Regions from separate parts of the Rhodoferax ferrireducens T118 genome, predicted to be linked through region 2. Evidence: predicted binding sites of a transcription regulator. Region 2 holds the regulator's gene; the other holds the start of a gene.
The links. Region 2 encodes HrcA, which represses chaperone genes, less so after heat shock. Its sites were predicted from a motif close to TTAGCACTCNNNNNNNNNGAGTGCTAA; they were not measured.
Positions count from the first base shown of each region.

Region 1: a site for HrcA is predicted at 2,313-2,339, ahead of RFER_RS05670 (co-chaperone GroES). Genes of this name have one in related genera too.

Region 1 is NC_007908.1:1,214,267-1,217,984, forward strand. Features, by position in the region: gene groL (chaperonin GroEL) at 180-1,838, opposite strand; gene RFER_RS05670 (co-chaperone GroES) at 1,919-2,209, opposite strand; gene RFER_RS05675 (sodium:calcium antiporter) at 3,130-3,718, shown strand, end outside.
Region 2 is NC_007908.1:1,778,420-1,782,137, reverse strand. Features, by position in the region: gene recN (DNA repair protein RecN) at 1-179, opposite strand, end outside; gene RFER_RS08355 (NAD kinase) at 182-1,078, opposite strand; gene hrcA (heat-inducible transcriptional repressor HrcA) at 1,107-2,111, shown strand; gene purN (phosphoribosylglycinamide formyltransferase) at 2,606-3,199, opposite strand; gene RFER_RS08340 (YceH family protein) at 3,213-3,718, shown strand, end outside.

The DNA of each region.
Region 1 (3,718 bases), 560 kb from region 2:
GGCTCTAGCCCCCGTAAAATAAGCATAGTACGCTATATATTTAATAGTAAAAAACCCGCAAGGCTCACGCTTTGCGGGTTTTTTTGTTTTGTGTCGAGGGCATTGACGCCGCTCGACGCAGCATGACGATTCAGGGCAAGTTGGTGCAACGACGCCCTGGATCGTCAGGCAAGGCGCATTTACATGCCCATGCCGCCCATGCCGCCCATGCCACCCATGTCGCCGCCGCCCATGCCGCCCATGCCAGCAGCCGAGTCGTCCTTCGGTGATTCAGACACCATGCATTCGGTGGTCAGCATCAACGAAGCCACAGACGCTGCGTTTTGCAGTGCCGTGCGGGTCACTTTGGTCGGGTCCAGAATACCCATTTCGATCATGTCGCCATAGGTGTCGTTGGCAGCGTTAAAGCCGTAGTTGCCCTTGCCGGCCATCACCGCATTCACCACCACCGAGGCTTCGCCACCGGCGTTGTAAACGATCTCGCGCAAAGGCGCTTCGATGGCTTTCATCACCAGCTTGATACCGGCGTCCTGATCGGCATTGGCGCCCTTGAGGGTGCCGACCGCTTGCTTGGCGCGCAACAGAGCGACGCCGCCGCCAGCCACGATGCCTTCTTCCACCGCAGCGCGGGTTGCGTGCAGGGCGTCTTCAACGCGGGCTTTCTTCTCTTTCATTTCGACTTCGGTGGCAGCGCCGACCTTGATCACGGCAACACCGCCAGCCAGCTTGGCCACGCGCTCTTGCAGTTTTTCACGGTCGTAGTCGGACGTGGCTTCTTCGATTTGCACGCGCACTTGTTTGACGCGGGCTTCGATATCAGCAGCAGCGCCAGCACCGTCGATGATGATGGTGTTTTCTTTGCCCACTTCGATGCGCTTGGCCGAGCCGAGGTCAGCCAGGGTCACTTTTTCGAGCGACATGCCGACTTCTTCAGCAATGACCTTGCCGCCGGTCAGGATGGCGATGTCTTCCAGCATGGCCTTGCGACGATCGCCAAAACCTGGCGCCTTGACCGCGACCACCTTCAGAATGCCACGGATGGTGTTGACCACCAGAGTGGCCAGCGCTTCGCCTTCGACATCTTCAGAGATGATCAACAAAGGACGGCCGGACTTGGCGACTTGTTCCAAGGTTGGCAGCAGGTCACGGATGTTGCTGATCTTCTTGTCGTACAGCAGCACAAACGGGTTGTCCAGCAAAGCGGCTTGCTTTTCAGGGTTGTTGATGAAGTAAGGTGACAGGTAGCCACGGTCAAACTGCATGCCTTCAACCACGTCGAGTTCGGAGTCAAGCGACTTGCCGTCTTCAACCGTGATCACGCCTTCTTTGCCCACTTTGTCCATCGCATCAGCAATGATCTTGCCAATGGCTTCGTCCGAGTTGGCCGAGATGGAGCCGACTTGCGCGATTTCTTTGGAGGTGGTGGTGGCTTTGGACGCTTTTTTGAGCTCAACGATCAGGGCGTGTACTGCCTTGTCGATACCGCGCTTCAGGTCCATCGGGTTCATGCCGGCGGTCACGTACTTCATGCCTTCGTGCACGATGGCTTGGGCCAGCACGGTCGCGGTGGTGGTGCCGTCGCCAGCGATGTCAGAGGTTTTGGAAGCAACTTCCTTGACCATCTGCGCACCCATGTTTTGCAGCTTGTCCTTGAGTTCGATTTCCTTGGCCACGGACACACCGTCCTTGGTCACGGTGGGGGCGCCGAAGCTACGGTCCAGCACCACATTGCGGCCCTTGGGGCCGAGGGTTACCTTGACGGCGTTGGCCAGGATGTTGACACCCTCGACCATGCGTGCGCGGGCTTCGCCGCCGAAAATTACGTCTTTTGCTGCCATGTTAGGCTCCTGAAAATTTAAGTTGAATTAGCCGCCAGCCCGCATGGATACTGCGTGACCAGCTATTGATTTAGTATGGATTACTTCTCGACCACAGCAAACAAATCATCCTCTTTCATCACGAGGAGTTCGTCGCCAGCCACCTTGACGGTTTGGCCGCTGTACTTGCCGAACAACACGCGGTCGCCGACCTTGACTGCCATGGGGCTGATTTCGCCCTTGTCATTCTTTTTGCCAGGGCCCACGGCCAGCACTTCACCTTGATCAGGCTTTTCAGCAGCGCTGTCCGGAATGACGATGCCAGAGGCGGTTTTGGTCTCGTTTTCAACGCGTTTGACAATCACGCGGTCGTGCAGGGGACGAAGTTTCATGGGAGCTCCTTGGTATTGAAACAGAGTTTAAAAATCAAGAGTGCCAACCGACAAGTTGGCGCTCATTAACTTGAAGAGAGAATTCTGAGAGGGTCAAAGCCTGTTAGCACTCAACTCTTACGAGTGCTAATGATAAGGGCATTTGCCAGACTTTCAAGAAGCAACGGGCAAAACTAATTGCAGAGCGCAGGTTTTCGGTGTCAATGTTTGAAACACCGTGTCAAAGTTTGAAAAACTTGATTACGCTCGGTCTTGGCCACGGTGTCAAAGTCTGAAAAAGGTCTCTTGCGTGTCGATGTTCAGAAGGTTTTGAACTCGGTTGAGATCGAAAATCGTATCTAAGTTATTGAATTCAAATAACAAATTTGTAGTTTTTTATAGTTTTGCAGGTTGATCCCAAGTTCGGACTGGTCGAAAAGTGCCGAATGCGGAAATTCAGACGACCAAAATACCTGCCCGAGACCTTACATTGAAAGCACCACTTGATGTTGTATTTGGCAGGGCGGTTCCGTGGGAACCCAATCGCAAATTCGTACACGCGCCACCAACCAGTACCGGGTGCTCACGGGTGGCACCTTACGGGAAACAGGAAAATATTTGGCTCAGCGTTCCAGACAGCTGTCACTCAATCGGCGACCAATCCGCATTGCTGATGGTGGCAGAAGGAAAATCGTTGACAGCAACGCAGCTGGTATTGACCAGCGGCTGCTTTCCGGAATCTAAATTCATTGGCAGTCTTGGTCACCTGTCAGAGGCATCGTTCGCCGCGTGCGGTGGCCGCCCTAGCTGTTGGAAAGTAAGAAAACGCTTTATCTATCCAAAAAGTGTGCGTGTCCGACTTCATCACGGGCATCATCATTGAACTTTAAGTTGTCAATTGTCGTTGCGGCCATCATCAACACCCCCTATCTTCAGACGTTATGGACTCCGTCGTTCTGATCTGGCTGCAATTTAGCTTGTGCGTGGGTGTGATTGGTGTCGCCGGTGTGCGCCTGAGCCGTTATGGGGATGCCATTGCCACGCACACCAGTCTTTCGCGCAACTGGGTGGGCCTGATTTTGTTGGCGACCGTCACATCCTTGCCGGAACTGGTCACGGGCTTAAGCGCGGTGACAGTCGCAGCAGCGCCCGACATTGCCGTAGGTGACGTCCTCGGAAGTTGTGTTTTCAACCTGGCGATTCTTGCGATGATTGATGTGACTTATCGCAAGGGCGCTATCTACGCCCTGGCGGATAGTGAACATATCGTGTCGGCGGGCTTTGGTGTCATTCTGCTGGCGGGTGTGTGCCTTGCGGTGCTGCTGACCACGCAGGGCATGATGCCCTCCATCGGGCATGTCAGTTTGGCCAGCGTGATGATCTTTGTGATGTATTTGGTGGCGATACGAGCGCTCTACCTGACAGAGCAGCGCCGCTCCAGCCTCTTCGTGGCCAAACAACCGGACATGACCCTCAAGGCCGCGTTGATGGGCTATGGCGTGGCCTCGGCCACGATTGTGGGCGCGGGCA
Region 2 (3,718 bases):
GAGCCCTCGCGGATCACCCCGACATCGGCCCGGCCGCCGGTGACCAACTGCAGCGCGTCAATCAGGATCGACTTGCCGGCACCGGTTTCACCGGTGAGAACGGTGAAACCGTCAGCCAGATCGAGGTCGAGCTCGCGCACAATCACAAAATCACGCAAGACAATACGTTTGAGGCTCACAGTCAGGCCACTCCTTCATTCCAGTGTAATTTTTGGCGCAGGGTGTCAAAGTAGGACCAGCCTCTGGGGTGCAAAAAGCGCACATTGTGTTCGGAGCGTGTCACCACGATGCGGTCCCCTCGCAGCAGCGAGGCCAGCGATTGCGTGTCAAAACTGGCGCTGGCATCCCGTCCTGATATTATTTCGATAGCAATCTCTGTAATGTTGGCGAGGACTATGGGCCTATTTGACAAGGTATGTGGTGCAATGGGCACCAACACCCAGCCCGGAATCGAAGGGTGCAGCAGCGGCCCGCCGGCTGACAGCGAATACGCGGTGGAGCCGGTCGGTGTGGCAATGATCAGGCCGTCGGCGCGCTGATTCGCCACAAAGTGGCCATCGACTTCAACCCGCAACTCCACCATCCCGGAGGTAGCCGCCCGGTTCACCACCACATCGTTCATCGCCAGCGCGTCATAAACACAGCGCCCGTCACGCATCACCCTGGCGTGCATCAGGCTGCGATGATCTTCTTCAAACTCACCGCGCAGCATCGGCGCCAGCGCGGACGCATAACCGTCCAGCGGGATGTCGGTGATGAACCCCAGCCGCCCCTGGTTGATACCAATCAGGGGCACGCCAAACTTGGCGAGTTGGCGGCCAATGCCGAGCATGGTGCCGTCGCCGCCCACCACCAAGCCAAGATCACATTTCGCGCCGATGGCGTCGACATCCAGTACCGGGTAGCCGGAAATGCCCATGTTGTGCGCGGTGTCATGCTCAAAAACCACCTCGCAACCCTGCGCACCCAAAAAATGGGCAATGTCTTCCAGCACCCGACGTGAGGACGCGCCTGATGCGCCCGATGCCACCGTCTGGTATTTGCCTATCAGCGCCACGTGCCGGAATTTTGATTTCATTGGCAAATTACATCACTAAAATGCCCCCATGCTCGATGACCGTGCCAAGTTGTTATTGAAAGCGCTGGTTGAGCGCTATATCGCCGATGGGCAACCAGTGGGTTCGCGCACGCTCTCGAAAGCCTCGGGGCTGGAACTGTCACCGGCCACCATCCGCAACGTGATGTCTGATCTGGAAGATTTGGGCCTGATTGTCAGTCCGCACACCTCGGCCGGACGTATTCCGACGGCGCGCGGCTACCGCCTGTTTGTCGACACCATGCTGACGGTGCGGCAAGAGCAGTTCGCAGCCCACGTCCTGGCGCCCGATCAGCCGCAAAAAGTGATTTCCAACGCCGCCAACCTGCTGTCGAGCCTGTCCCAGTTTGTCGGCGTGGTCATCGCGCCGCGCCGCTCCTCCGTGTTTCGCCACATTGAATTCTTGCGCTTGTCCGAGCGGCGCCTGCTGGTCATCATCGTCTCGCCCGAGGGTGACGTGCAAAACCGGGTGATTTTTACCGAGACGGACTATTCTCAGGCGCAATTGATTGAAGCCGCCAACTACCTGAACAGCCATTACGTCGGGCTGGCCATAGAGCAGGTTCGTGAGCGATTGAAAAACGAGGTGGAATCACTTCGCTCGGAAATTGCCAGCCTGATGCAGGCGGCCGTGGCGGTCAGTTCCGAGGCCATGTCGGAAACGCAGGACGAAGTGGTTATTTCGGGCGAGCGAAACCTGCTGGCAGTGACTGATTTTTCCAATGACATGGGCCACCTGCGCCGCGCATTTGATCTGTTTGAACAAAAAGCGCAGCTCATGCGCTTGCTCGATATTGCCGGTCAGGCCGAGGGGGTGCGCATCTTCATCGGCGGCGAAAGCCAGGTGGTCCCCTTCGAGGATCTGTCCATCGTCAGCGCACCGTACGAAGTGGACGGCCAGGTCGTCGGCACCCTGGGCGTCATCGGCCCTACGCGCATGGCCTACGACCGCATGATCCAGATTGTGGACATTACGTCGAAATTGGTCAGCAACGCCCTGAGCTACCACAAGTAGGCCTTTACAATCTGCGCTTCGGGCCTCTAGCTCATGTTGGTTAGAGCAGCGGACTTAAAGTGGTTTTTTCCTCAGCCTCAGTCACTGAGAGTGGAATAAACAGATTGGGTTGCCTGGGCGCAAGTTAACTCTGCCCCTTGGTAGAACTGCTCAAAGTCGGGGAAACCTCTGGTGAACAATTACCGTGGCAATCCCGAGCGAAGCTCTTCTTTGGGAGAGAACGTGTAGAGACTGTACGGGCAGGTCGTAAAGACAAGAGACAGTCCAGACCACAAACCCGAAAGGGGCGACGAAAGTCGTAGTTGGTAAGCATAATCCGTTGGTGCCGTGTTCGACTCACGGGAGGCCCACCAAAAACCAGCGCCGCAGTGTGGTTCTACACTGCGGCGTTCTTGCGCCAGGCCTCGGTGAACAAAAGCGTCGTCCGCACGGCGACCCGAGCAACAAATTTATGACAAATTTGGCTGCAGCCCCCGTTAAATATACATATATAGCTATATTTTTTGTAGCAAATCTGCAATCGCTCGCGGATAAATGAGATGCTCCTGCGTGAGCACACGGCCCGCCAGCCTGTCTGCCGTATCACCCGGCAACACCGGCACCGCGGCTTGCGCCAGGATCGGGCCGTGATCGAGTTCCGCGGTGACCTGATGCACCGTGGCCCCGACTACCTTGCAGCCCGCATCCAGCGCGCGCTGATAGGTGTGCAAACCCGGAAAAGCCGGCAGCAGCGACGGGTGGATGTTGAGCAAGCGCCCGGTATAGCGGCCCACAAATGCGGGCGTGAGAATGCGCATAAAGCCCGCCAGCACCACCAGCGCAGGCTGCTCCGGCGCGTCAAAGTGGTCAATGATCTGGACCAATGCCGCGTCAAACGCCTCACGCGAAGCAAACGCTTTGTGCTCCAGCACCTCGGTGGCAATACCGTGTTCACGCGCAAAAACCAGTCCCGCGGCCGATGCCTTGTTGCTGATAACGGCCGCCACCCGGGCCCCAAACTTGTCCTGCCAACCCTCACGCTGCGCTGTCTTTACGATGGCGGCCATGTTGGAGCCGCTGCCTGAGATCAAAATAACGATGTTTTTCATATCGGCCCGAATTATGACCTTGACCCCTTCCCCCTTGATCACCCCCCTCGCCCCCTCAACGCCCTCGCCTGTCCTGACCCCGATCGAGGCGCGTGTGCTCGGCACCCTGATGGAAAAAGCCCGCACCGTGCCTGACAGCTACCCGCTCACGCTCAACACGCTGCTGCTGGGCTGCAACCAGAAGTCCAGCCGCGAGCCGCTGATGGAATTGACCGAAGCCGACGTGGCCGCTGCCCTGAACACGCTGAAAGAAGCCCATCTGGTGCGCGAAAGCAGTGGCTCGCGCACCACACGCTTTGAACACAATTTTCAACGCGGCATCGGGGTCTACGAACAGGCCGCGGTGCTGCTGGGACTGTTGATGCTGCGCGGCCCTCAAACGGCGGGTGAGCTGCGCCTGAACACCGAACGCTGGTACAAATTTGCCGACATTTCCTCGGTCGAGGGCTTTCTGGAAGAGTTGCAGGACCGCTCCGCTGAAAAAGGGGGGCCGCTGGTGGTCAAACTGGCGCGTGGACC